One region of the Streptomyces sp. NPDC019224 genome, then DNA from elsewhere that is predicted to be linked to it. Evidence: riboswitches for the same ligand, from Rfam matches in the RefSeq annotation. Region 1 holds a riboswitch; the other holds the start of a gene.

Region 1 (13,951 bases):
TGAACCGATATCGCGATACGTCAAGCGATACCGTTTCGTTCCATTCGACGTGATCGCCTCGCTCACCGGCCCGCGCGCCGAGTGGGTCGCCCCCGGGCGGCGCCGACCGGTAAGCCGAGGCCTGCGGGCCTCGTGAGCCGTACGCGTCGGCCTTCAGGCCGGCCGACGCCCCGGGCTGTCCGTGATGAGCTTCAGCAGGCCCGGGAAGCGGGCCTCGATGTCCTGGCGGCGGAGCTGGGCCATGCGGCTGTTGCCCCGGTCCACCTGCCGCACGAGACCCGCCTCCCGAAGAATCCGGAAGTGATGCGTCCGGGTGGATTTGGAGACGGGCAGCCCGAACGAGGTGCAGGAGCGCTCGGTGCCTTCCGGCTGGGCGGCCAGGGTCGCGACGACCAGGTAGCGCAGGGGGTCGGACAGGGCCTTCATGACTGCCTGGAGTTCCATCTCCTCAGGCGTCGGGTGCCCTTCGTCGTCCGGCATGACGCGCCTCCTCCGCTTCGGTTGCGGGTGCCGCGGCCGTAGGACACCCTCCCCCTCAAGGTACTACTTGCGTCGAACCTGGGCCGCATGCCAGTCTGACCACCCCAAGGTACGAGTGAATTCGTACCTTGGGGTCCCGTCCTGCCCACTCACCCACGGAGCCCACCCGTGCCTCCAGACGCCGCCTCCCTCCCGCGGACCGCGCCGGCCTCGACGCCCCATCGCACCCCCGGCCCCCGGGGACCGACGCTCGCGGTCGTCCTTCTCGCCGTCTTCGTGGTCCCGACCTCGATCTCCGGCACCGCCGTGGCCCTGCCCGCCATCGGCGCCGATCTCCACGCGAGCCCGGCGGCCCTGCAATGGGTGGTGAACGCGTTCAACGTGGCGTTCGCCTGCTTCACCCTCGTATGGGGTTCGCTCGCCGATCTCATCGGCCGCGTCCGCGCGTTCGCCACGGGCGCCGCGGTCTTCACCGCCGCCTCGCTGGCCTGCGCCCTCGCGCCCGACGTGTACGTGCTCGACGCGGCCCGCGCGCTCGCCGGCCTCGGCGGGGCAGCGGTCTTCGCCTGCGGGAGCGCCATCATCTCCACGGCCTTCGACGGCGCCGCCCGCGCCAAGGCGTTCGCGCTGTTCGGCACCGTCGCCGGCGTGGGCGTCGCGCTCGGTCCCACCGTTTCCGGACCGGCCGTGGACCTGCTCGGCTGGCGCTGGATCTTCGGGCTGCACGCCCTTGCCCTGGCACTCGTCCTCGTCTGCCTGCCCGCTGTGGCCCGTACCGTCGGCGAACCCCGCAACCCCGCCGCGCCCCGCCTCGACGTACGCGGCGCCGCCGTCTTCGTCCTCGCGATGCTCGCGCTCACCTACGCCATCGTGCAGGGCTCGCAGTGGGGCTGGACCGCCCCCGGCACGCTGGGCCTGCTCGCTGCCGCCCTCATCCTGCTCGTCCTCTTCACCGCGCGCTCGAAGAGGACCGAGGCCCCGCTGCTCGACCTGTCCGTCCTGCGCGACCAGGAGTTCCTCGCGTACTGCCTGGTGCCCGTGGCGGCCTCGTTCGGGTTCGTCACCCAGCTCACCTACCTGCCGACGTACCTGACGACCGTCACCGGACACAGCCCGTCCTCGGCGGGGGCGACGATGCTGCTGCTGACGCTGCCCGTGCTCGTCCTGCCCCTGGCCGGCGCGAAGCTGGTGGAACGCGGCACGGCCGCGAGAAGCGTGGTCCTGGCGTCGCTGGGCTTCCTGGTGACCGGCGACCTCGCCCTGCTGGTCCTGGGCCCGGACACCTCCACCCTCGTCATGGCCGCGCCCATGCTGCTCACCGGTGCGGGCATGGGGCTGTCGGCCGGGCTGGTGGACGCCCGGGCCCTCGCCCTCGTCGAACCCGCGAAGGCCGGAATGGCGGCGGGCTTCCTCAACACCCTGCGCCTGGGCAGCGAGGCCGTCGCCGTGGCGGTCTTCGGCTCGGCGGTCGCCGGCCTCGCCGCCGGACGGCAGGACACCGGAACGGCTCCTGCCGCCGCCTACGACTCCGCGTTCCACACGCTGCTCGGGGCGATGGCGGCCGTCTGCGCGGTCCTCGCCCTGGTCGTCATCGCGTGGGGGCGCAGGCAACGACGGGCCTGAAGCGCGGCCGGCCAAGGGGGCACGGGGCTCAAGTCGCTTTCCCCGAACGCCCTTTCAGCGCGACGCCGCCCTCGCGCGCCCACCGTACGCCGCACTCCGGAATGCGGCGAGTGCCGCGCCCCAGCGGGGACCCCTCCCCTACGCCCCGCGCAACACCGCGAACACCCCCCGCACCCCCGCCTCCTCCGGCGTGCGCCAAGGGCCGGACACGTGGCCCGTCGCACCTTCCGGCAGGATCGGGCCGTCCCGCGAGGTCCGCGGGACGCGGTCGCGGTCACCACGTCTCCGGCGCCGGAGGCGGGACCACCTCCGGGCGGTCGTCGCAGGTGATCGTGTTGGGCAGCAGCCACGGCGCGAGCCAGCCGCCGTCGTTGCCGCCCAGGTCCGTCAGGGCGAACTCCGAACCCGTCGAAGGGAAGTTGAACGAGCCGCAGTTGTTCACGCCCACCGCGCCCACGTGGCGCGCGTCCACGTTCTCGAAGGTGGCGCCGCCCGCCGCGCGGGCGCTCAGGACCGAGGTGCCCGTGCCGTCGACCCGGATGTCCTTGAAGTGGATGTTCTCGATGACGTACTGGTCCTTCACCGCCCAGTCCGAGACCAGCATGAGCGCGTTGTACGTGCTGTCCAGGAAGTCGTTGCCGGTGACCCGGATGTCGGCGCCGTCGATGCTCCGGTCCAGCGCGAAGACCCACAGCGCGCCGAGCCCGATCTTCCAGTTGAGCTCGAAGGTGCCCGCGCGGACCGTCGTATTGCCCGTGACGTTCACCTTCCCGGCGAACGGCTCGGCGCCGAAGCGGGCGCCGAGGTGCAGGGCGCTGCCCTCGCGGACCGGGTCGGCGACGAGGTTGCCGGAGACGGTGATGTCGCTGCCGCCGTAGATCGCGATGCCGTTGGCGAGGACCGGGGACTGCACGGTGTTGTGGTCGAAGGTGTTGCGGGCGTTGGTCGTCTTCTCGGCCCACATCGCGAGGCCGTCGTCGCCCGAGTTGCGGACGAAGGTGTTCGTGACGCGTGAATCGGTCACGCCCGTGTGGAAGTTGACGGCGTCCGCGATCTGGTCCACGATCACCGTGTCCGAGACCCGCAGGTTCTTCATCGGGCCGTCGAACCACATGCCGACCTTGGTGTGGCTGATGTGCAGGCCCTTGATGGTCGAATCGCTCATCGCACCGCCGATCGCGTTGACCTGGTCGGTGTCGATACGCTCGCGCACGTCGCCCTCGATGGCGAAGCCGGACAGGTGCACGTTGCGGCTGCCGCCCTCGGCCGCGGACTTCCCGTAGAAGCCGACGCCGGTGTGCGTGGACCCGTCGGCGGCGGGCGCGTCGAGCGCGACCTCGCGGCCCTTGATCCTCGTGTACCAGCTGCCGGCCCCGGTGATCGTCACGTCGTCCACGACGATGTGCCGGTCGACGCGGTACGTCCCCGGCGGGAGGTACACCTTCAGGTGGGCGCGCCGGGCGAACGCGATGGCCTTCTCGATCGCCTCCGCCGCGTCCCGCCGCCCGGTCGGATCGGCCCCGAACGCGAGGACGTCGGCGGCGAACGGCTCGACGTGCGGCAGCCCGACGCGTTCGGAGTCCAGCAGGTCGATCGCCGTCCACACGGCCCGGCTCCCGGCCGGCACGGTCAGCCGTACGGTGTCGCCCGCGCGGTACGTACGGCCGAGCAGGAGGCGCTGCTCGTCGTAGAAGTGGCTGGGCCGGAACGGCTTGTCGACGACCGGGGCGGGCGTCGTGGCGGCGGGCACGCACGAGCACTCGGTGATCCACCAGTCGGGGTGGAGGAGCCCGGCGCCCGGGTCGTTGGAGAACGGGTACTGGTTGTACAGCCAGGAGTACTGCGAGGTCAGCGTCATCGTGGAGCGCTTCCTGCCGTTCACCGAGACGTCCAGCGGGGCGGTGATCCCGCCGCCGCCCGGCGCGTCCGGGATGCTGTAGCGCACGGTGATCGCGTTGGCCGCCGCGGGCAGCGTGAACTCGACGTGCTGCCCGGGCGCCAGCCTGACCGCCCTGCGGCCCGACGCCTCGGACGGCAGCGTGTACGCGTCCCGGCCCGGGCCGATGACCGTCCCGTCGGTCACCGCGTTCTCGGCCTCCTGCTCGGCGAAGGCCACCTTCGCGCCCCGCCCCTGCACCAGCGCGGGATCGAGGGCGGCGCGCGTGACGACCGGGGCCGGGGCGGTGGCGGGCCGGGGCCCGGCGAGCGCGGGCGCGCCGGCCATCACCCCGAGGCCGACGGCGGCCGCGGTCACCGAGGCGACGGCTGTCGCGTACAGCCCTGTCCGACGCGGTCTTCGCGCCGCCGCCGCAGCCGCGGCGGTCTTCCGTGACATCGCATACCCGTTTCTCTGAGTCCTGGGTGTCAACGGCCGTGCGCGCGTGGGGAGTCGCCGCCGTCATGGGTGAGGCGACAGTAGGGCGGGCGCCCTCGCCCACACAAGCTCCGTGCAGATATTTTCCGAGCTGATGCAGAACTACTGCAAGGGTAAGTGCAACTCTTGCGTAAACGACGCAAGTGCTGACGGGTGGCCCCGGCGCCTCGCTCGGACTCAGTCCGATCACTGGTCTCACGGTCTACTGGCCGGTATACAGGCGGGGTTGGGTCCGCGGGGCACAAGCCGCCGCGCGGCCGGGTGCCTCTCTGACGTCACGTGCGCCCTGGCCGCCGCCTGTCCGCGGGCTGTCGTACTTTCTGGGGAGGGCATGATGACGCATCGGACGCGTCCGGGCGAGGCCGTATCCAAGCGACGCACCGCCATCGCGCTGGCCGCGCTGAGCAGCTGCGCGCTCGCCGCCGGCTTCACCGGCACGGCCTCGGCCGCGCCGGGAGGTGCGCACGGAGCGCCCCGCTCCGCCTACGTGGCGCTGGGCGACTCCTACACCTCCGGCCCCCTGATACCCGCGCAAGTCGACGCCAACTGCGCCCGGTCCGACCACAACTACCCGTCGATCACCGCGCGCGAGCGCCGCGTCACCTCGTTCACCGACGTGAGCTGCGGCGGAGCGACGACCGCCGAGATGTGGCAGGCGCAGGGCACCAACGGGCCCCAACTGGACGCGGTGAAGCGCGACACGGACCTCGTGACCCTGCAGATCGGCGGCAACGACGTCGGCTTCGGCTCCATCATCAGCACCTGCGCCGGCCTCAGCGCCAAGGACCTCGCCGGCAACCCCTGTCAGCAGCACTACGGGGCCGCGGGCTATGACCAGTTGACGCTGAAGATCCTCCAGACAGCGCCCAAGGTCGCCCGTGTACTGCGGGAAGTGCACCACAAGGCCCCCCACGCCCGCGTGGTCGTCGTCGGCTACCCGGACCTCCTTCCCGAGGACGGCACCGGCTGCTACCCCCAAGTCCCCTTCGCCGCCAAGGACTTCCCGTACCTGCGGGACACGGAGAAGCGCCTCAACCTGATGCTGCGCGCGGTGGCGCTGCTGAACCGGGCCGACTACGTGGACACGTACGGACCGACAGTGGGCCACGACATGTGCAAGGCACCCGCCGACCGGTGGATCGAGCCGCTGCGCCCCGCGGCGCCCGCCGCTCCGGCCCATCCCAACGCGAAGGGCGAGGAGGTCATGGCACAGGCGCTCCTGAAGACCCTGGGCCGGGGCGCCGGGCGGCACTGATCCATCCTGCGGACGGGCGGCGCATGGACCCTGAGGTGCGGGGGGGTGGATCACCCACGCAGGCCGGAGCCGACCTCAGCACCCGCCTGCACGAGCGACACGAAGGTCCCGGCGGCTGCGGCCGGCGGGACCTTCGGTGCCCTTCGGCCTCATCGGGCTCGCCCCCGGCGCATGTGAGCCACCGCTCGTGCCGGAGCGCTCAGCTCTCCTCCGACTGCCGGCCGCGCCACTCCTTGTAGCAAATGGCCAGGGGCGTCTGCGCGTACGAGGGCAGTCCGTCGCCGAACTTCCGCAGCTTTCCGTACACGTTCTTCAAATCCCCCTCGGTGGAGAAGTGGCCGAATTCAATGGCCATCACCAGTACGTCCTCGACGGTCATGACCTCCAGGTCCCGATCGGCCGCAAGGGCTTGGCCGCCCTGATCGTCGATGGCGACGAGCACTTCGTGCCCCTCGTCCTGGTAGTGCACTCCGTGAGCTACGACTACCGCTTCGCCGAGATCCTTCGCGTCCCGCAGAGCATCCTCCACCTGCCTGCCTCGCACGTCCTCGAAGACCTCGATGACACGAGCCGGCGCTGTCCGCGCCTCAAGTCCGGGAAGAACACGGATATGCCGACTGCTCGTCAGACGTGTCCACTTGAGTTTCAGCCCGGGGTACTTCTTGTCCTTGCGCGCGACTTCGTCGCAGACTTCCTGCGGCACGAGCAGCGTCAGATCCGCCTCCTGAAGGACGTCCACCAGCAAACGGTGGACATTCGCACCGACGAAGTGCACGCAGATCACTGCGTCCAGAATGCAAAGCGGTTCACGTTGATCCGGCGAAGCCGTCTCACTCGACACTTCCGCGTGCTGGTTGGGCAAGCCCCCACCCCTTCGAAATCCCCCGGCGGGGTTACTTTACTCGTGCTTCGCCAGACCGCGGGCGACCAGCCGGGACAGGTTGGCTCGCCGGGGAGTCGGGGGATCGGGGACGATGCCGGCTTCCGTGAGTCGGGCCTCGGCTTCTTCCGGCTTGCATCCTTCCAGCATGGCCAGAGCCCGCACCCCCAAAAGGTTCTGCCGATAGGCATCAACGGCCCGTTCGAGAATGCGCCTGGGAGCTCGTACGGCTTGGGCGGCGTCCTTCTCCTGCTCGTACGCCGGGCCCCAGCCATAACGGTGCGCCAACTGCGCGCCGGTCGGGCCCCGCAGGCCGTTCTTCTCTTCGGTCGTGACGAGCGACATCTCCTCCAGCTGAATGAGGATGACGGGAAAGCTGACTCGGAAGTGGCGTGCCAGAAGCGCGGCCGTACGCTCGTCCATCCGGCCGCCCTCCGGAAACCTCTCAGCGGACAGCCAGGACCTGATGCCTTCCCTCGGCGCCAAGAGGTTGCGGGCAAAGGCGTCACAGCGCCTCTCACCCGGAGTTCTTCCGTCGTTCAGCGCATGAACCTGGGCACCGTCATTCCACAACAAGTGCCCGAGTTCGTGAGCGAAACTGAATCGCTGCCGTTCAGGCACGTCACATGCGCGGACAGCGATGAGAGTCGTATCGCGAGCAGGGTCGGTGGCGGTGAATCCTTCGGCGCCCTTCGGCAGCCTCAGTACCGCTGTGTCCACACCGGTGAGCTGCTCAATCAGTTCATCCACATCGGCGATGGGGGCGCAGCCCAGATGAAGAGCCGCTCGGACCCGTTCAGCCAGCTCACTGGCCTGCTCTTCCCCCGGAAGCTGCTCGTCCGGGATCTGCAGACGTCCCTGCGGCTTTCGCTGCTGCGTGGTGTTCGTCCCCAGCTTGTCCAGACGGGCATCCAATTCCAGCACTTCGAGGGTGCGCCGAAGCGCCTCCTCACGTTCCGCAGCCGTCACCTCGTCGGTTCTGGCCGCGATCTGGACCCTCTCGCGTACTGGGTCGCCACTGGTGAGCAGCCGTACCGGGATGTCCAGCGCGACGGCGAGGCGGTCCAACTCCGCGAGCGTCACGTTGGCGCGCGCGCCGGTCTCGATACGGGTCAAGGTCGGTTGGGAGAGCTGGGCGCGTCGCGCGAGGTCACGCTGATTGAGCCCAGCGCGCTCACGTTCGCGGCGGATCCGCTCCCCCACACGTACGAGATCCACGTAGCACCTCCTTGTTGAATCTATTTTACTGGCCTGATTCACGATGGCCAGTCGTATGTCTATCACCCGGGACTGACAGGGGAGGCCAGGCGCGTACCCCTGCCCGGTCGGCCCCACCGGCAGCGTCGGCTCCGAGTCCGGGCGACGGCCGGCCGGTCACCCCGGACGCCGTGTCCGACCGCTTCCTCACCCGCCTCGTCGATGGCCTCGACGCGGGCCGGCCCGGTGCCCGTACACGCAACGACACCGGCCCCCGGGGAGGAGTCCCCGGGGGCCGGTGTCGTTGGTACTGCTGAACCGCCGATCCGTCAGGATCAGAAGTCCATGTCACCGCCCGGCATGCCGCCCGGAGCGGCCGCGGCGGCCTTCTCCGGCTTGTCGGCGATGACGGCCTCGGTGGTGAGGAACAGCGCGGCGATCGACGCGGCGTTCTGCAGGGCGGAGCGCGTGACCTTCGCCGGGTCGAGAATGCCCTCGGCGATCATGTCGACGTACTCGCCGGTCGCGGCGTTGAGGCCGTGACCGATCGGCAGGTTGCGCACCTTCTCCACGACGACGCCACCCTCGAGACCACCGTTGACGGCGATCTGCTTGAGCGGGGCCTCCAGGGCGAGCTTCACGGCGTTGGCGCCGGTCGCCTCGTCACCCTCGAGCTCCAGCTTCTCGAAGACGGCCGAGGCCTGGAGCAGAGCCACGCCACCACCGGCGACGATGCCCTCCTCGACGGCGGCCTTGGCGTTGCGCACCGCGTCCTCGATGCGGTGCTTGCGCTCCTTGAGCTCGACCTCGGTGGCGGCACCGGCCTTGATGACGGCCACGCCGCCGGCCAGCTTCGCCAGACGCTCCTGGAGCTTCTCGCGGTCGTAGTCCGAGTCGGAGTTCTCGATCTCGGCACGGATCTGGTTGACGCGGCCCTGGACCTGGTCGCTGTCACCGGCGCCGTCGACGATCGTCGTCTCGTCCTTGGTGATGACGACCTTGCGGGCGCGGCCGAGCAGGTCGAGACCGGCGTTCTCCAGCTTGAGGCCGACCTCCTCGGAGATGACGGTGCCACCGGTGAGGATGGCGATGTCGCCGAGCATGGCCTTGCGGCGGTCACCGAAGCCCGGGGCCTTGACGGCGACGGACTTGAAGGTGCCACGGATCTTGTTGACGACCAGGGTCGACAGGGCCTCGCCCTCGACGTCCTCGGCGATGATCAGCAGCGGCTTGCCGGACTGCATGACCTTCTCCAGCAGCGGAAGGAGGTCCTTCACGTTGCTGACCTTGGAGTTGACGATCAGGATGTACGGGTCGTCGAGGGACGACTCCATGCGCTCCATGTCGGTGGCGAAGTACGCCGAGATGTAGCCCTTGTCGAAGCGCATACCCTCGGTGAGCTCGAGCTCCAGACCGAAGGTCTGGGACTCCTCGACGGTGATGACGCCTTCCTTGCCGACCTTGTCCATGGCCTCGGCGATGAGCTCGCCGATCTGGGTGTCGGCGGCGGAGATGGAGGCGGTCGAAGCGATCTGCTCCTTGGTCTCCACGTCCTTGGCCTGCTCCAGGAGGGCGGCGGAGACGGCCTCGACGGCCTTCTCGATGCCCCGCTTGAGAGCCATCGGGTTCGCACCCGCGGCCACGTTGCGCAGGCCCTCGCGGACGAGCGCCTGGGCGAGAACGGTGGCGGTGGTCGTACCGTCGCCGGCGACGTCGTCCGTCTTCTTGGCGACCTCCTTGACCAGCTCCGCACCGATCTTCTCGTACGGGTCCTCCAGCTCGATCTCCTTGGCGATGGAAACACCATCGTTGGTGATCGTGGGGGCGCCCCACTTCTTCTCGAGGACGACGTTGCGACCCTTGGGGCCAAGGGTGACCTTGACGGCGTCGGCGAGCTGGTTCATGCCGCGCTCGAGACCGCGCCGGGCCTCCTCGTCGAACGCGATGATCTTGGCCATGTGAAGTGGTCCTCCCGGACAGGGGTGGATTGCTCCGGACCGAGTGGCGCCCGCGACGGACGGCCTGCGTGCCTGGCGGTTCCTTGCCCCGCCACGCCTGCGGGCCTCACCGGCCCGGTCCAAAATTCTGTCACTCTCACCTGGAGAGTGCTAAGCCAATGATTAGCACTCGGCACCGTCGAGTGCAAGCGCCTCCACCGGCATGTGGACGGCGGCCCGGGACCTGCGGCACGCGGGCCCGGTACGCGCGAAGGGTCCGTACCCCCTGGGTACGGACCCTTCGTACGTGCGTAGCGTCGCGGCCGACGTGTCGTGCCGGGCCGGGCTCAGCCGACGGCGAGCTTGACCATGTCCGCCTGCGGCCCCTTCTGGCCCTGCGAGATCTCGAACTCCACCCGCTGACCTTCTTCGAGGGTGCGGTAACCGTCCATCTGGATCGCGCTGTAGTGGACGAAAACATCCGCACCACCGTCGACCGCGATGAAGCCGTACCCCTTCTCCGCGTTGAACCACTTGACGGTGCCCTGAGCCATGCCTAACTCCCCTGTAACGTGTGTGCGCCGGAACGCGCCGACCGCGGCTGAATGTATCTGCCCAACTGCCCTCTGCAACAGGTCAGTCGGACGAAAATTCTGCGCACCACCGATCGCCCGAATGCGGGGAATTCACAGGTTTCCAGGGCAAGTCGGGCCCGGCAAAGGTGACTTATGGTGCAAGAGGTCCAGGCACATTGGCTGCATCTGGTCGTGGGGCGGCGCATTCTCATACGCGGGCGGCACGGGCAGCGAAGGGGACTTCCCACACTCTACCCCGCTCAACCATGCAGAATTGCCCCCTCCGCTTCTCTCGCGGAGGGGGCAATTCCGGTAATTCCGTGAAGGCGGGGGCCGCTCCCGGCGGCCCCGGGGCTCAGCAGCCGCCGGCGACGGCGGGGATGATCGAGACGCCCGCCCCGTCCGGGGTGACCGCGTCGAGGCCGCCCTCGAAGCGCACGTCGTCGTCGTTGACGTACACGTTGACGAAGCGGCGCAGCTTGCCCTGGTCGTCCAGGACGCGGGCGGCGATGCCCGGGTGGTCCTTCTCCAGCGACGCGATGACCTCGGAGAGGGTCGCGCCCTCGGCCGGGACCTCGGCCTGGCCGCCCGTGTAGGTGCGGAGGATGGTGGGGATGCGGACCTTGACGCTCATGGCGGGTGCCCTTCGGGGAAGTCTCGGGTGGTCGGAGCGGATCAGCTGGTGGCGAGTCCGGCGGCGCGGAAGGCGTCCAGGCTCGGGCGGATCGTGGCGGTCGCCTGCGAGGTCTCGGCCACCGCGTCCAGCGTCTTGAGACCGTCACCGGTGTTCAGGACGACGGTGGTGAGCGCCGGGTCGAGCAGACCGGCCTCGATCAGCTTCTTCGTCACGCCGACCGTCACCCCGCCCGCCGTCTCGGCGAAGATGCCCTCGGTGCGGGCCAGCAGCTTGATCGCGTCGACGACCTGCTCGTCGTCGACGTCCTCGACGGCGCCGCCGGTGCGCCGGGCGATGTCCAGGACGTACGGGCCGTCGGCCGGGTTGCCGATCGCCAGGGACTTGGCGATGGTGTTCGGCTTCTGCGGACGGACCACGTCGTGACCGGCCTTGAAGGCGGTGGAGACCGGGGAGCAGCCCTCGGCCTGGGCGCCGAAGATCTTGTACGGCTTGTCCTCGACCAGGCCGAGCCTGATCAGCTCCTGGAGCCCCTTGTCGATCTTCGTGAGCTGCGAGCCGGACGCGATCGGGATGACGATCTGGTCGGGCAGCCGCCAGCCGAGCTGCTCGCAGATCTCGTACGCCAGCGTCTTGGAGCCCTCGCCGTAGTACGGGCGCAGGTTGACGTTGACGAAGCCCCAGCCCTCGCCCAGCGGGTCGCCGATGAGCTCGGAGCAGAAGCGGTTGACGTCGTCGTAGTTGCCCTCGATGCCGACCAGCTCACCGCCGTACACCGCGGCCATGACGACCTTGCCCTGCTCCAGGTCGTGCGGGATGAACACGCAGGAGCGCAGGCCCGCCCGGGCGGCGGCGGCGCCGACCGCGCCGGCGAGGTTGCCGGTGGAGGAGCAGGACAGGGTGGTGAAGCCGAAGGCGCGGGCGGCCTCGACGGCGATCGCGACGACGCGGTCCTTGAAGGAGTGCGTCGGGTTGCCGGAGTCGTCCTTCACGTACAGGCCGCCGGTCACGCCCAGCTCGCGGGCGAGGTTGTCGGCCTTGACCAGCTTGGTGAAGCCGGGGTTGAGATTGGGCTTGTCGGCGACGTCGGAGGGCACCGGCAGCAGCGGCGCGTAACGCCAGATGTTGTCCGGGCCGGCCTCGATGCGCTTCTTCAGCTCCTCGGGAGAGCCGCTCGGCAGGTCGTACGCCACTTCGAGCGGCCCGAAACAGGACGCACAGGCGAAAAGGGGACCGAGGGCGAACCGCTCGCCGCACTCGCGGCAGGAAAGAGCCGCGGCGGGACCGAGGTCGACGGTGGATTCGGTGGATGCTGTGACAGTCTCAACAGCCATGATGGCGAGGCCCTTTCTCCTCATCTTCCCCACGACGCGTTTCGTCGTGAGACGGAATTGGCACCTTCCCCACCTGACCTCGCGGTCGGCAGGAGGGTTGCCGGGACTTCAACGGGCCGTTCCCTCTGTCCCTCTGGATGAGCGCTGTGGCACCGGATCATGGATCCAGGCGTTTGTCGGCGGACCGACCCCGGCATGCGAGGGCTGTCCGCGTTGTTCAAGACTGTAACCGAAGCACCGGGCCGGTGAGATAGCCGTCCGTACCGCGAGATGGATCACACACAGGGAGTATCGACCGTGCTCGAAGAGGTCGAACGCTGGCTGACCAGGCGTTCCTGGTCAGCCGCCGACCGTCCGCCGGCGAGCGCGCAGGCCGCCGCGCACGGGCCGCACGGTACGGGCGTGAGCGTCGTTCTGCCGGCCCTCAACGAAGCCGAGACCGTCGGCGACATCGTCGCGACGATCCGGCGCGAGCTGATGGAGAAGGTCCGCCTGGTCGACGAGCTGGTGGTGATCGACTCGGGCTCCACGGACGCCACCGCCGAGGTCGCCCGCCGCGCGGGTGCCCGGGTCGTCCACCGGGACAGCATCCTGCCCCGCCTCCCCGCCGTGCCCGGCAAGGGCGAGGTGCTCTGGCGCTCGCTCCTGGTGACCGGCGGCGACATCCTGTGCTTCATCGACGCGGACCTGAAGGACTTCTCGGCCGACTTCGTCTCCGGCATCGTCGGCCCGCTGCTGGCCGACCCCGAGGTGCAGTTCGTCAAGGCCATGTACGACCGGCCGCTCGGCGAGGTGGCCGGCCAGGGCGGCCGCGTCACCGAGCTGGTGGCCCGGCCGCTGCTGAACCTGCACTGGCCGCTGCTGGCCGGCTTCGTCCAGCCGCTGGGCGGCGAGTACGCCGTACGCCGCTCGCTCCTGGAGCGGCTTCCCTTCCCGGTCGGTTACGGGGTCGAGCTCGGCCTGCTCGTCGACGCCCTGCACACCGTCGGCCTGGACGCCCTCGCCCAGGTCGACGTCGGCGTCCGCGTCCACCGCCACCAGGACGGCCAGGCGCTCGGCCGGATGGCCGCCGCCATCTACCGCACCGCGCAGGTACGGCTCTCCCGCGGCCATCTGGTCCGCCCCTCGCTCACCCAGTTCGAACGCGGGCCCGACGGATTCGTCCCGCACACCTACCCGGTCGACACGCAGGAGAGGCCGCCGATGCGGGAGATCGAGGAGTACCTGGCACGGCGCGCGGCCTGATCACGAACCCATCCGGTCCGACTTCGTACGTTTGGGCGGTTCCGGATCGGGCTAGATTCCGGCCATGGTCTCCGAGCACGCCCCCCAGCCCGCTGCCCAGGTCCTCGTCGCGTCCAACCGCGGCCCCGTGTCGTACACACTGGGCGAGGGCGGCTCCCTCGAAGCGAAACGGGGCGGGGGCGGACTCGTCTCCGGCCTCAGCGCCGTCGACGACAAGATGTGGGTCTGCGCCGCGCTCGGCGCCGGCGACCGGGAGGCGGTGCGCAGAGGGGTCGGCGAGCCGGGCGTCCGCATGCTCGACATCGACGCCGACGTGCACGCCGACGCGTACAACGGCATCGCCAACTCCGTGCTGTGGTTCGTCCACCACATGCTGTACCAGACGCCCGTCGAGCCCGTCTTCGACGCGGAGTTCCG
Region 2 (13,951 bases), on a different contig from region 1:
TGCCCTCCGAGAGCACCCCCATCGCCTTGAGCACATGGCTCGGCATCAGCGTGCTGCTCGTGCAGGACGAACCGGATGACACGGAGAAACCGGACCGGTCCAGCTCCCGGAGCAAGGTCTCCCCGTCGACATAGAGACAGGAGAAGGTCACCAGATGCGGCAGCCGCCGCACCGGGTCGCCCACCACCTCCACATCGGGTACCAGTGCGGGCACCCGGGTCCGGATCCGGTCCACCAGCGCCCGCAGCCGCACCGACTCCGCGTCCGCCTCCGCCCGCACCGCCCGCAGGGACGCCGCCGCCGCGACGATCGCCGGCAGGTTCTCGAAGCCCGGCGCCCGCCCCGACTCCCGTTCGTCGGCCGGGCCTTGGGGGGCGAACCGGACGCCCTTGCGCACCGCGAGCAGCCCGACCCCGGCCGGCCCGCCCCACTTGTGTGCGCTGCCCGTCACCAGCGACCACCCCTCCGGTGCCGGGCCCCAGGCCAGCGACTGCGCGGCGTCCACCAGGAGGGGCACCCCCGCCGCCCGGCAGGCTCCGGCCACCTCGGCCACCGGCTGCTCGGTGCCGACCTCGTGGCTGGCGGACTGCAGACAGGCCAGCGCGGTGTCCTCGCGCAGCGCCTGCCCGAACGTCCGCGCGTCCACCGCGCCGGTCCGCTCCACCGGCACCCGGGAGACCGTCCCGTCCCGGTCCTCGTGGTCCGCCGCCGAGTGGAGCACCGACGAGTGTTCGACCGCCGACACCACCAGATGGCGGCCGACACGCCGACGCCCGGCGAGCGCGCCGGAAATTCCGGAATGCACCGCCCGGGTGCCCGACGGGGTGAAGGTCAGCTCGTCGGGGCGGCACCCGACGGCCTCGGCGGCCGTCTCCCGCGCGGCGTCCAGCAGCAGCCGGGCGCGGCGCCCCTCGCGGTACAGCCGGGCCGGATCGGCCCAGCCCTCGTCCAGCGCGGCAAGCAGCGCCTGGCGGGCGACGGGATGCAGGGGGGCGGCGGACGCCGCGTCGAAGTAGGGCACCCGGCCACGCTAGCCCGGCGGGTGCCGCGGCCCGGGACCGACCGGCGCCGGGGACCGGGAGAGGGGGCGTCAGATAACGGCCGGAGGCGCGAATTCCACCCCTTCGGGGAGTCGGGCGGCGCGTTGGGCACCCTCCCCGCGCGACCCCAAATAGCGTCCAGTAGGGTTTGGTCCGCATAAACATCCAAACCCCTGCCCGTACAGGGCCGGCGACCGACCAGCGAGACGGCCGCGCCGACCGTGCGGGCGAGACTCTCGGGAAGGCGCTACGTGAGTCCCAACGGCTCCGACCGCTCGTCGCGGCGCCCGATGCGGCGGAAGCTGCCGCAGGTGCTGACTGCGGGCCTGATCCTGGCGACCGCCACCGGTTGCACGTACAAGGACTTCCCCCGCCTTGGTATGCCTACGCCGGTAACGGAAGAGGCCCCACGGATCCTTTCCCTCTGGCAGGGCTCGTGGGCGGCAGCGCTCGCCACGGGCGTGCTGGTCTGGGGCCTGATCCTGTGGAGCGTCATCTTCCACCGGCGCAGCCGCACCAAGGTGGAGGTACCTCCGCAGACCCGGTACAACATGCCCATCGAGGCGCTGTACACCGTGGTCCCCCTGATCATCGTCTCGGTGTTGTTCTACTTCACCGCACGGGACGAGACGAAGCTCCTCACGCTCTCCGAGAAGCCGGCCCACACCATCAACGTGGTCGGCTACCAGTGGAGCTGGGGCTTCAACTACATCGAGAACGTGGACGGCTCCGCCACCACGGGCAACGAGGTCCCCAAGGAGCTCGACGCCATCCCGAACAGGTTCCGTGACGCCTTCCCCAAGGGTGCGGACGGTGTCTACGACGCCGGCATCCCGGGGGACCGGAACCCGCAGACGGGCAACCCCGGCCCGACCCTGTGGCTGCCCAAGGGTGAGAAGGTCCGTTTCATCCTGACTTCGCGTGACGTCATCCACTCCTTCTGGGTGGTGCCGTTCCTCATGAAGCAGGACGTCATTCCGGGCCACACCAACGCCTTCGAGGTGACTCCCAACCAGGAGGGCACCTTCCTGGGCAAGTGCGCCGAGCTCTGCGGCGTCGACCACTCCCGGATGCTCTTCAACGTCAAGGTCGTCTCCCCGGAGCGCTACCAGGCGCACCTCAAGGAACTGGCGAAGAAGGGCCAGACGGGCTACGTGCCGGCCGGCATCGAGCAGACTGACCCGGCCAGGAATGCGGAGACGAACAAACTGTGAGCATCCTCAACGAACCTCAGGGTGCCGCGGCAGCAGACGACTCGTACGAGGACGAGCTGCCGGTCCGGCGCAAGCAGCCGGGAAACGTCGTCATCAAGTGGCTGACCACCACTGACCACAAGACGATCGGCACGATGTACCTGGTCACATCGTTCGCCTTCTTCTGCATCGGCGGTCTGATGGCGCTCTTCATGCGCGCCGAGCTGGCCCGACCGGGCACGCAGATCATGTCGAACGAGCAGTTCAACCAGGCGTTCACGATGCACGGCACGATCATGCTGCTGATGTTCGCGACGCCGCTGTTCGCCGGATTCGCGAACTGGATCATGCCGCTGCAGATCGGCGCGCCCGACGTGGCGTTCCCGCGGCTGAACATGTTCGCGTACTGGCTGTACCTCTTCGGCTCGCTCATCGCGGTGGCCGGCTTCCTCACCCCCCAGGGTGCGGCCGACTTCGGGTGGTTCGCCTACTCCCCGCTCTCGGACGCCGTCCGTTCGCCGGGTGTCGGCGCCGACATGTGGATCATGGGTCTGGCCTTCTCCGGCTTCGGCACGATCCTTGGTTCGGTCAACTTCATCACCACGATCATCTGCATGCGCGCCCCCGGCATGACGATGTTCCGCATGCCGATCTTCGTCTGGAACGTCCTGCTGACCGGTGTGCTGGTCCTGCTGGCCTTCCCGGTCCTGGCGGCCGCGCTGTTCGCCCTGGAGGCGGACCGCAAGTTCGGTGCCCATGTATTCGACGCGGCCAATGGCGGCGCTTTGCTGTGGCAACACCTCTTCTGGTTCTTCGGCCATCCAGAGGTGTACATCATCGCCCTGCCGTTCTTCGGGATCATTTCCGAAGTGATCCCGGTATTCAGCCGCAAGCCGATGTTCGGATACATCGGCCTGGTGGCCGCGACGATTTCCATCGCCGGCCTCTCGGTGACCGTGTGGGCCCACCACATGTACGTCACCGGCGGTGTACTCCTGCCGTTCTTCTCCTTCATGACGTTCCTCATCGCGGTGCCCACCGGGGTGAAGTTCTTCAACTGGATCGGCACGATGTGGAAGGGCTCGCTGTCCTTCGAGACCCCGATGCTCTGGGCGATCGGCTTCCTGATCACCTTCACCTTCGGCGGGCTGACCGGCGTCATCCTGGCCTCGCCGCCGATGGACTTCCACGTCTCCGACTCGTACTTCGTGGTCGCGCACTTCCACTACGTCGTCTTCGGCACCGTGGTGTTCGCGATGTTCTCCGGCTTCCACTTCTGGTGGCCGAAGTTCACCGGCAAGATGCTGGACGAGCGGCTCGGCAAGATCACCTTCTGGACGCTCTTCACGGGCTTCCACGGCACGTTCCTGGTGCAGCACTGGCTGGGTGCGGAGGGCATGCCGCGGCGTTACGCGGACTACCTCGCCGCGGACGGCTTCACCGCGCTGAACACGATCTCGACGATCTCCTCGTTCCTGCTGGGCCTGTCGATCCTGCCGTTCTTCTACAACGTGTGGAAGACCGCCAAGTACGGCAAGAAGATCGAGGTCGACGACCCGTGGGGCTACGGCCGTTCGCTGGAATGGGCGACCTCCTGCCCGCCGCCGCGGCACAACTTCCTCACGCTGCCCCGTATCCGCTCCGAATCCCCGGCGTTCGACCTGCACCACCCGGAGATCACCGCGCTGGAGCAGCTGGACCACGTCTCCGAGGGTGACAAGGCCCTCGCCGGTGGCAAGGAGGCGGGCAAGTGAAGATCCAGGGCAAGATGTTCCTCGGCCTGGCGCTGTTCATCCTCGTCATGGCCATCACGTACGGCGTGTGGTCGAAGGAGCCCGTCGGCACCACCGCGCTGCTCCTGGCGTTCGGCCTGAGCATGATGATCGGCTTCTACCTGGCCTTCACGGCCCGGCGGGTCGACGCGATGGCGCAGGACAACAAGGAAGCCGACGTGGCGGACGAGGCCGGCGAGGTGGGGTTCTTCTCCCCGCACAGCTGGCAGCCGCTCTCGCTGGCGATCGGCGGTGCCTTCGCCTTCATGGGCGTCGTCTTCGGCTGGTGGCTGCTGTACTTCTCGGCACCGCTCCTCCTGGTCGGCCTCTTCGGCTGGGTGTTCGAGTACTACCGCGGTGAGAACCGCACCCAGTGAGACCGGTCCGCCGGTAGCACACCGCTCCACCTGACGGGGGCCGCCACTTCCATCGCGAAGTGGCGGCCCCCGTTTGCAGTCGCCCCGCGCGCTGAAACGGACGAATGTTCTTAGCGTGATTCCATGAGCCACACGCTGCGCATCCGTCCCGTAGTGAGCTGCACTCTGCTGGCCGCGACACTGGTCGCCGGGGCGGCAGCCTGCGGGGACTCCGAGAGCCACCCCCTCTCGGCCCAGCCGTTCGACGCGGCCGACGAGATCTCCTTCAACACGCCCGACGGCGGCAAGAAGGTGGACCCCGACAGGCCCCTGGAGGTCCGGGTCGACGCCGACGAGGGCCGGATCACCGACGTATCGGCCGTGGACGCCGCAGGACGCCATCTGGCGGGCGAACTCGACGCCGACGGCCACCGGTGGCACTCCACCGCCCCGCTGGCCGCAGGGACCCGTTACACCGTCAAGGTCCGCATGGAGAACGGCGACGGGGCCCCGGGCACCCGCACGATGTCCTTCGACACCGCCAAGGCGACCAAGGTCCTCAACGTCACCTTCGGCCCCCAGGCGGGCACCTACGGCGTCGGGCAGCCCCTCACGGCCCAGCTCAGCGCCCCGGTCACCGACAACGCCTCCCGCGCCACCGTCGAGCGCGGCCTGAGGGTGCGCTCGACGCCCGCGGTCACCGGCTCCTGGTACTGGGTCGACGACAAGACGCTGCACTACCGGCCCAAGGAGTACTGGCCGGCGAAGGCCAGCATCGAGGTCAGCAGCACGCTGACCGGCATCAAGGTGACCGACGCGCTCTACGGGGCACCCGCCAAGACGCTGAAGATCGCCACCGGCGACCGCGTCGAGGCCGTCACCGACGCCGCCGAGCACTCCATGACGGTGCTGCGCAACGGCGAAGTGATCAAGACCATTCCGGTGACCACCGGCAAGCCCGGCTTCGAGACGCGCAACGGCGTCAAGGTCGTGCTGGGCAAGGAGTACTACGTACGTATGCGCGGGGAATCCATCGGGATCGCCGCGGGCTCCGCGGACTCCTACGACCTCGACGTCTACTACGCGACCCGGCTCACCTGGAGCGGCGAATACGTGCACGCGGCCCCCTGGTCCACGGGATCACAGGGGTCCGCGAACGTCAGCCACGGCTGCACGGGCATGAGCACCAGCGAGGCCGAGTGGTTCTTCAACACCGTGCGCGAGGGCGACATCGTCAGCGTCGTCGGCAGCGAGGGCGAGACGATGACGCCCTTCGACAACGGCTACGGCGACTGGAACCTGTCCTGGGCCAAGTGGCAGAAGGGCAGCGCGCTGCACAACGACACCACCGCGCCGCGCGTCGACAAGGTCCGGGCGGCGCGGCTGCGCCCCGAGGTCTGACGGCGGGGGTGCGCCGCCCCCGCCCGGACGCGTCACGCGAAGGGGGCTCAGGCCCCCACGGAGAGCCGCGTACGCAGCAGAGCGGCCAGGGAGCCGGCGAACTCCACCGGCTCCACCGGCAGCGTCACCGCGGCGTCCGCACGGCTCCAGGTGGCCAGCCAGGCGTCCTGCGGGCGCCCGATGAGGACCAGCACGGGCGGGCAGCGGAAGATCTCGTCCTTGATCTGCCGGCAGACGCCCATGCCGCCCGCCGGGGCGGTCTCGCCGTCCAGCACGCAGACGTCGACGCCCCCGCGGTCCAGGGCCTCCAGGACGGCCGGCAGGGTGGCGCACTCCAGGAACTCCACCGGCGGCACGTCCGCCGCGGGCCTGCGCCCTGCTGCCAGCCTCACCTGCTCACGGGTGTGCGCGTTGTCGCTGTAGACCAGGACCGTGGCGGTCGGCTGCATTGTTCCTCCGTGACATCCGTGTCTTCGGGGCACTCGGGGCACTCGGTGGACGAGAGCGGTCCGATGCGCGGATCGTACTCCGCCCGACAACCTGTCAGCACCGGTCCGGACGGTGCGTCCCTGGGCCGTTCGGGCAGGACACACCCCTCTGACACACCGAACGGCACCCCCCGGAGTGAGGGCGGGATAAGCGCCCGACATAATGTCGGTCGTGGCGACAGCAACGACAGTAGAAACCGGGCACGCGCACCCGTCGGTCAATCGGCCGAACCTCACCAGCGTCGGAACCATCATCTGGTTGAGCTCCGAGCTGATGTTCTTCGCGGCCCTCTTCGCGATGTACTTCACCCTGCGATCGGTGACCGGACCGGATCACTGGAAGGAAATGGCGTCCGCCCTGAACTTCCCGTTCTCGGCGACGAACACCACGATCCTGGTGCTCTCCTCACTCACCTGCCAGCTCGGCGTGTTCGCCGCGGAGCGGGGCGATGTGAAGAAGCTCCGTGCCTGGTTCGTGATCACTTTCGTGATGGGTTCGATCTTCATCGGAGGCCAGGTCTTCGAGTACACCGAGCTGGTGAAGAAGGACGGCCTCTCGCTGTCCTCCGACCCGTACGGTTCGGTGTTCTACCTGACGACCGGCTTCCACGGTCTGCATGTGACAGGCGGTCTCATCGCCTTCCTGCTCGTTCTGGGCAGGACATACGCGGCCAAGAGGTTCACCCATGAACAGGCGACCGCCGCCATCGTCGTGTCCTATTACTGGCACTTCGTCGATGTCGTGTGGATCGGCCTCTTCGCCACGATCTACATGATCAAGTAACCGGGCCCGAGCCCGAACCACATCCAGCATCGACGCAGAAGATCCTGACACCGGGGTAATCCGTGAAAAAGCTCTCCGCACGACGACGCCATCCGTTGGCGGCGGTCGTCGTACTACTCCTCGCGCTGGCGGCCACCGGGGGGCTGTACGCCGCGTTTGCGCCTGCGAGTAAGGCGCAGGCCGACGACACCGCCCAGTCCCTCGCCATCGACGAGGGCAAGAAGCTGTACTCCGTCGGTTGCGCCAGCTGCCACGGAACCGGCGGTCAGGGCACCTCCGACGGGCCGTCGCTTGTCGGCGTGGGTTCCGCCGCCGTGGACTTCCAGGTCGGTACCGGCCGCATGCCCGCGCAGCAGCCGGGCGCCCAGGTACCGAAGAAGAAGGTCATCTACAGCCAGGCCGAGATCGACCAGCTCGCGGCCTACGTCGCGTCGCTCGGCGCCGGCCCGGCCGTCCCGACCAAGAGCCAGGTCAGCCCGGAGGGTGCGGACATCGCCAAGGGTGGCGACCTGTTCCGTACCAACTGCGCGCAGTGCCACAACTTCACCGGCAAGGGTGGCGCACTGACGAACGGCAAGTACGCGCCGGACCTGGACGGCGTGGACCCGAAGCACATCTACGAGGCCATGCTGACCGGCCCGCAGAACATGCCGTCCTTCCCGGACTCGACGATGCCCGAGAAGCAGAAGCGGGAGATCATCGCCTACGTCAAGACCGTCAACGGCTCCGAAGCCGAGTCGCCCGGCGGCCTCAGCCTCGGTGGCCTGGGTCCGGTCAGCGAGGGCCTGTTCGGCTGGATCTTCGGTCTGGGCGGTCTGATCGCAGTTGCCATTTGGGTCGCGGCCCACACCGCTAAGGCCAAGAAGTCATGAGTAGCCAAGAGATTCCAGAAGAGAACCTGCCCGAAGAGCAGGCCGCCGCGCACGACGCGGTAGACAAGGCGCACGCCGACCCGTTCGCCGACCCGGGGCTGCCGGCCCACAAGCCGCGCATCCAGGACCTCGACGAGCGGGCCGCGAAGCGCTCCGAGCGCACCGTCGCGACCATGTTCCTGTTGTCCATGCTGGCGACGGTGGGCTTCATCGCCTCCTACGTCATCTTCCCGGTCGACAAGATCGTCTTCATCTTCCCGTTCGGTCATGTCAGCGCGCTCAACTTCTCCCTGGGTCTGACCCTGGGGCTGGCGCTCTTCCTGATCGGCGCGGGCGCCGTCCACTGGGCGCGCACCCTGATGTCCGACGTCGAGGTCGCCGACGACCGGCACCCGATCGAGGCGACGCCCGAGGTCAAGGCCAAGGTTCTGGCCGACTTCGCGGACGGTGCCCGGGAGTCCGCGCTCGGCCGGCGCAAGCTGATCCGCAACACCATGTTCGGCGCACTGGCCCTGGTGCCGCTGTCCGGTGTGGTGCTGCTGCGCGACCTGGGCCCGCTGCCGGAGAAGAAGCTCCGCAAGACCCTGTGGGCCGAGGGCAAGCAGCTCGTCAACATGAACACCATGGAGCCGCTGCGTCCCGAGGACGTCGTCGTCGGTTCGCTGACCTTCGCCATGCCCGAGGGCCTGGAGGAGCACGACGAGGACTTCCAGACGCAGATCGCCAAGGCCGCCCTGATGATCATCCGCATCGAGCCGGACGACATCAAGGACAAGCGCGAGCGCGAGTGGGCCCACGAGGGCATCGTGGCCTTCTCGAAGATCTGCACGCACGTCGGCTGCCCGATCAGCCTCTACGAGCAGCAGACGCACCACGTGCTCTGCCCGTGCCACCAGTCCACCTTCGACCTCTCCGACGGCGCCCGCGTCATCTTCGGTCCGGCCGGTCACGCCCTCCCGCAGCTGCGGATCGGCGTGAACAGCGAGGGCAACCTCCAGGCGCTCGGTGACTTCGAAGAGCCCGTCGGTCCTGCATTCTGGGAGCGCGGATGAGTACTGCGACGAACACACCCGGTGCCGCCGCGCCCGGAAACCGCAAGGCGCCCGCCGGCGAGCGGGTGGCCGACTGGGCGGACGGCCGGCTGGGGATCTACTCCCTCGCCAAGTCGAACATGCGGAAGATCTTCCCGGACCACTGGTCCTTCATGCTCGGTGAGATCTGCCTCTACAGCTTCATCATCATCATCCTCACGGGTGTGTACCTGACGCTGTTCTTCCACCCGAGCATGAACGAGGTCGTCTACCACGGCCCGTACGAGCCCATGCAGGGCATCCGGATGTCCGAGGCGTACGCCTCGACGCTGGACATCAGCTTCGACGTCCGCGGTGGTCTGCTGGTCCGGCAGATCCACCACTGGGCCGCGGTCATCTTCCTGGCCGGCATGTTCGTGCACATGTTCCGGGTGTTCTTCACCGGTGCGTACCGCAAGCCGCGCGAGATCAACTGGCTGTTCGGCTTCCTGCTGTTCGTCCTCGGCATGTTCACCGGCTTCACCGGTTACTCGCTGCCGGACGACCTGCTCTCCGGTACGGGTGTCCGCTTCACCCAGGGCGCGATCCTGTCGATGCCCGTCGTCGGTACGTACATCTCGATGTTCCTGTTCGGCGGGGAGTTCCCCGGCGGCGACATCATCGCGAGGTTCTACTCGATCCACATCCTGCTGCTGCCGGGCATCATGCTCGGGCTCGTGGTCGGCCACCTCATCCTGGTCTTCTACCACAAGCACACGCAGTTCGCGGGTCCCGGACGCACCAACAAGAACGTCGTCGGCATGCCGCTGCTGCCGGTGTACATGGCGAAGGCCGGCGGGTTCTTCTTCCTGGTCTTCGGCTTCATCGCCATCATCGCGGCGATCGCCTCGATCAACCCGATCTGGGCGCTCGGCCCGTACCGTCCCGACCAGGTGTCCACGGGCGCCCAGCCGGACTGGTACATGGGCTTCGCCGAGGGCTTCGTCCGTGTGATGCCGGGCTGGGAGATCAACCTGTGGGGCCACACGCTGGTCCTCGGTGTGCTCATCCCGCTGGTCCTGTTCGGTCTGATCCTCGGTCTCCTGGCGCTCTGGCCGTTCATCGAGGCCTGGATCACCGGTGACAAGCGCGAGCACCACATCCTGGACAAGCCGCGCAACGCGCCGACCCGGACGGCGCTCGGTGTCGCCTGGGTGACGATCTACTTCGTCATGCTGATCGGTGGCGGCAACGACATCTGGGCGACGCACTTCAGCCTCTCGCTCAACTCGATCAGCTGGTTCGTCCGCGTCGCCTTCTTCGTGGGTCCGGTCGTGGCGTTCGTCGCCACCCGGCGGATCTGCCTCGGCCTCCAGCGCCGCGACAAGGAGAAGGTGCTGCACGGCCGCGAGTCCGGGCTCATCAAGCGCCTGCCGCACGGTGAGTTCGTCGAGGTCCACGAGCCGCTCTCGCCGGAGATGCTGCACAAGCTCACCGCGCACGAGCAGTACAAGCCGCTCGAGATCGGCCCGACGGTCGACGAGAACGGAGTGCAGCGCAAGGTCTCCGGCCTCCAGAAGCTCCGGGCCCGGCTCAGCAAGAGCATGTACGGCGAGAACAGCCAGATCGCCAAGCCCACCGCCGAGGAGTACAAGGAGATCACCAGCGGCCACGGCCACCACTGATCACCCGTTCCGATCGCCACGGCGAGAGCCCCGTCCATTCGCCGGACGGGGCTCTTTGCCGTCTCCGGGGCTCGATAGGGTGGACCCGATCCCCTATCGGCTGTGGACCCCAGGAGCGGACCATGAACGTTGTGACCCCGGACGGCGGCGACAGCGTGGCGGCCCCCACCTGGCCCGGCGTGCTGACCCCCCTGCTGCGCGGCGAGGACCTGAGCGCCGACGCCACCGCGTGGGCGATGGACCGCATCATGAGCGGCGAGGCGACCGACGTGCAGATCGCCGGATTCGCGGTGGCCCTGCGCGCCAAGGGCGAGACGGTCACGGAGGTCTCCGGTCTGGTCCGCGCGATGTACGAGCACGCCACGACCATCGAGGTGCCCGGCCGGACCGTCGACATCGTCGGCACCGGCGGCGACATGGCCAAGACCGTCAACATCTCCACCATGTCCGCGATCGTCGTGGCCGGTACCGGCGCCAAGGTCGTCAAGCACGGCAGCCGCGCCTCGTCGTCGGCCAGCGGCTCCTCCGACGTCCTCGGGAAGCTCGGCGTCAACCTGGAGCTGTCCCCGCAGCGCGTGGCGCAGGTGGCCGAGGAGGCGGGCATCACCTTCTGCTTCGCGGTGAAGTTCCACCCCGCCCTGCGCCACGCGGCCAAGGCCCGTGCGGAGCTGGGCGCGCCGACCACGTTCAACATCCTCGGGCCGCTCACCAACCCGGCCAAGGTGCGCTCCCAGGCGATCGGGGTGGCCGATCTGCGGATGGCCCCCATCGTCGCCGGTGTGCTCGCCGAGCGCGGCAACTCCGCCCTGGTCTTCCGCGGCGAGGACGGCCTGGACGAGCTGACCACCACGGCGACCTCGCGGGTCTGGGTGGCCCGGGACGGCGTGGTGCGCGAGGAGTCCTTCGACCCGCGCGACGTCGGCATCGACCTGGTCCCGGTGGAGGCGCTGCGCGGCGCCGACGCCTCGTACAACGCCGATGTGGCCCGCCGGCTGCTGGCCGGCGGGACCGGGCCGGTGCGGGACGCGGTCCTGCTCAACTCGGCGGCGGCGCTGGTCGCTCTGGACCCGGGCGAGGGCTCGCTGACGGAGCAGATCCGGGCCGGCATGGCGAAGGCCGCGGAGTCCATCGACTCGGGGGCGGCCGGGCGGGCGCTGGAGAGATGGGTCGTCGCCAGCAACGCGTGAGCGTCACGAGGTGAGGCAGGGCGCGGTCCAGATCATGGACTGCGCCTTGCGCGTTCCCGTACGTATGGCAAGATGCTGGTCAGGTCATGAGTGACAGCGACTACGGCCCCGGCCCGCTGTCCGGCAACCCTCCGTCCGTGGCGGGGTGCCCCGGGTGAAGACCAGGCCGCAGGCAGCGAGGTCTGCGGCAAGCGCGGACCCCTCGACGTCGTGCGACGTCCACCCGTGGGGTCCTTGGTCCTCAGGGAGCCTCTTGTGAGCAAGCGAATGCGTTAGGGCCTCGGGCCCTTCTCCGCACCCCTCTTGTCCTTCCCTCCGTGCTGCCGCGTCTCCGCAGGCAGACGGAATTCGCCTGCCTGTTACGGGAGTTCGCCATGTCCGTCTTCACCGCTGCCGCCGACCAGTCCCTCTGTACGCCTCTGCCGGTTCTGGGGGAGGACGTCCTCGTCCCGCTCGTCACCGGCGGCGAGGTCGGCTACGCCGCGCTGGACTACGCGGCGAGTGCCCCGGCGCTGAAGCGGGTGTGGGACGACGTGGCCGCGTACGCCCCGTACTACGGCAGCGTCCACCGCGGCGCCGGCTACCTCTCGCAGCTGTCGACGGACCTCTTCGAGTCCAGCCGCGCCACCGTGGCGGAATTTCTGGGCTGCCGCCCCGACGACCAGGTGGTCTTCACCCGGTCCACCACCGACTCGCTGAACCTGCTGGCCGCCGTGCTGCCCGCGGACTGCCAGGTCTTCGTCTTCGAGACCGAGCACCACGCCTCGCTGCTGCCCTGGCGCGACGCCCGGGTGACCTACCTGAACGCCCCGCGCACCCCCGCCCAGGCCGTCGCCACGCTGGAGCAGGCCCTCGCCGACCGTGAGCCCCACGGCCCCGCGCTGGTCTGCGTCACCGGCGCCTCCAACGTCACCGGCGAGCTGTGGCCGGTCAGGGAACTGGCCGCCGCCGCGCACGCCCACGGCGCCCGCATCGTCCTGGACGCCGCCCAGCTCGCCCCGCACCACCCCGTGGACATCACCGAGCTGGACGTGGACTGGGTCGCCTTCTCCGGGCACAAGCTGTACGCGCCGTTCGGCTCGGGCGTCCTGGCCGGCCGGGCCGACTGGCTGCGCGAGGCCGAGCCCTACCTGGCCGGCGGCGGTGCCTCCCGCAAGGTGGCCCGGCGCACGGACGGCGGCGTGGACGTCGAGTGGCACACCACCGCCGCCCGCCACGAGGCCGGTTCGCCCAACGTCATCGGCGCCTACTCCATCGCCTCCGCCTGCAAGGCGCTCACCGAGGCCGGCTTCGACCGGCTGGTCGCCCGCGAGCAGCACCTCGTCGGCGAGGTCCTGGCCGGCCTGGCCGAGGTCCCCGCGGTGAAGGTGCTCTCGCTGTTCGGCGACGACGCGCCGAGGGTCGGCGTCATCTCCTTCGTGGTGGAGGGCTGGAACAGCTCCCACTTCGCCGCGGCCCTCTCCGCCGAGTACGGCATCGGGGTGCGCGACGGCCTCTTCTGCGCCCACCCGCTCGTGCGCACCCTGCTCGGCAGCGACCCGGGCGAGGCGGGCGAGTGCGGTGCACCGGAGGCGGAGCCGGGCGAACGGTCTCTCAACGCGATCCGGGTCAGTTTCGGCGCCGGGACGCCGGACGAGCACATCGAGCGCTTCCTGCGGGCGGTCCGCGAGCTGGTGAGCTCCGGAGCGCGCTGGAAGTACCGCACCGAGGAAGGCCGTTGCGTGCCGGACCGGGGCATCGCCGCCCAGGTCTGAGGAGGGTGGCGTGCCTGCCGGGTGCGGGGGCCGTACCCGGCGGCAGGCGTACGCCCTACGCGTCCAGGCCGATGGAGAACGCGGCCTCCAGGTCGTGCTGCGAGTACGTGCGGAAGGCCACGTGGGTGTCGGTCGCCTCGACGCCCGGGATCTTGCTGATCCGGCCGGGGATGACCTCGGCGAGGTCGTCGTGCCTGGCCACCCGGACCATGGCGATCAGGTCGTAGGTGCCGGTGACCGAGAAGACCTCGCTGACGCTGTCCAGCGCGGCGATGGCCTCGGCGATCTCGGGAATCCGGTCCACGCTGGTCTTGATGAGCACGATCGCGGTGATCACGGCTGTGTTTCTCCCTCGGTGGCCGTGGTTGGAGACTTCACTCTAGGGCCTCGGGCACCGCGCCCGTAGCGC

The links. Region 1 has a riboswitch for S-adenosylmethionine ahead of thrC (threonine synthase). Riboswitches for the same ligand answer to the same signal wherever they lie in the genome.
Region 2: it holds a riboswitch for S-adenosylmethionine, as region 1 does, so the genes downstream of both, ABZ564_RS02890 (aminotransferase class V-fold PLP-dependent enzyme) here and thrC (threonine synthase) in region 1, are expected to answer to the same signal.

Annotation. Positions count from the first base shown of each region.
Region 1 covers NZ_JBEYCF010000013.1:131,653-145,603, reverse strand. The annotation lists gene ABZ564_RS11665 (DUF6461 domain-containing protein) at 1-3, shown strand, start outside; gene ABZ564_RS11660 (transcriptional regulator) at 154-480, opposite strand; gene ABZ564_RS11655 (MFS transporter) at 757-2,103, shown strand; gene ABZ564_RS11650 (glycosyl hydrolase family 28-related protein) at 2,378-4,438, opposite strand; gene ABZ564_RS11645 (SGNH/GDSL hydrolase family protein) at 4,812-5,732, shown strand; gene ABZ564_RS11640 (hypothetical protein) at 5,932-6,594, opposite strand; gene ABZ564_RS11635 (XRE family transcriptional regulator) at 6,631-7,830, opposite strand; gene groL (chaperonin GroEL) at 8,145-9,767, opposite strand; gene ABZ564_RS11625 (cold-shock protein) at 10,094-10,300, opposite strand; gene ABZ564_RS11620 (MoaD/ThiS family protein) at 10,677-10,955, opposite strand; gene thrC (threonine synthase) at 10,997-12,289, opposite strand; SAM riboswitch class I at 12,307-12,433, opposite strand; gene ABZ564_RS11610 (glucosyl-3-phosphoglycerate synthase) at 12,587-13,534, shown strand; gene ABZ564_RS11605 (trehalose-6-phosphate synthase) at 13,599-13,951, shown strand, end outside.
Region 2 covers NZ_JBEYCF010000003.1:39,055-53,005, forward strand. The annotation lists gene ABZ564_RS02835 (aminotransferase class V-fold PLP-dependent enzyme) at 1-1,021, opposite strand, end outside; gene coxB (cytochrome c oxidase subunit II) at 1,292-2,254, shown strand; gene ctaD (cytochrome c oxidase subunit I) at 2,251-3,987, shown strand; gene ABZ564_RS02850 (cytochrome c oxidase subunit 4) at 3,984-4,382, shown strand; gene ABZ564_RS02855 (Ig-like domain-containing protein) at 4,506-5,762, shown strand; gene ABZ564_RS02860 (hypothetical protein) at 5,810-6,211, opposite strand; gene ABZ564_RS02865 (heme-copper oxidase subunit III) at 6,414-7,034, shown strand; gene ABZ564_RS02870 (c-type cytochrome) at 7,097-7,906, shown strand; gene ABZ564_RS02875 (Rieske 2Fe-2S domain-containing protein) at 7,903-8,958, shown strand; gene ABZ564_RS02880 (ubiquinol-cytochrome c reductase cytochrome b subunit) at 8,955-10,601, shown strand; gene trpD (anthranilate phosphoribosyltransferase) at 10,724-11,788, shown strand; SAM riboswitch class IV at 11,871-11,988, shown strand; gene ABZ564_RS02890 (aminotransferase class V-fold PLP-dependent enzyme) at 12,163-13,542, shown strand; gene ABZ564_RS02895 (Lrp/AsnC ligand binding domain-containing protein) at 13,598-13,879, opposite strand; gene ABZ564_RS02900 (rhomboid family intramembrane serine protease) at 13,876-13,951, opposite strand, start outside.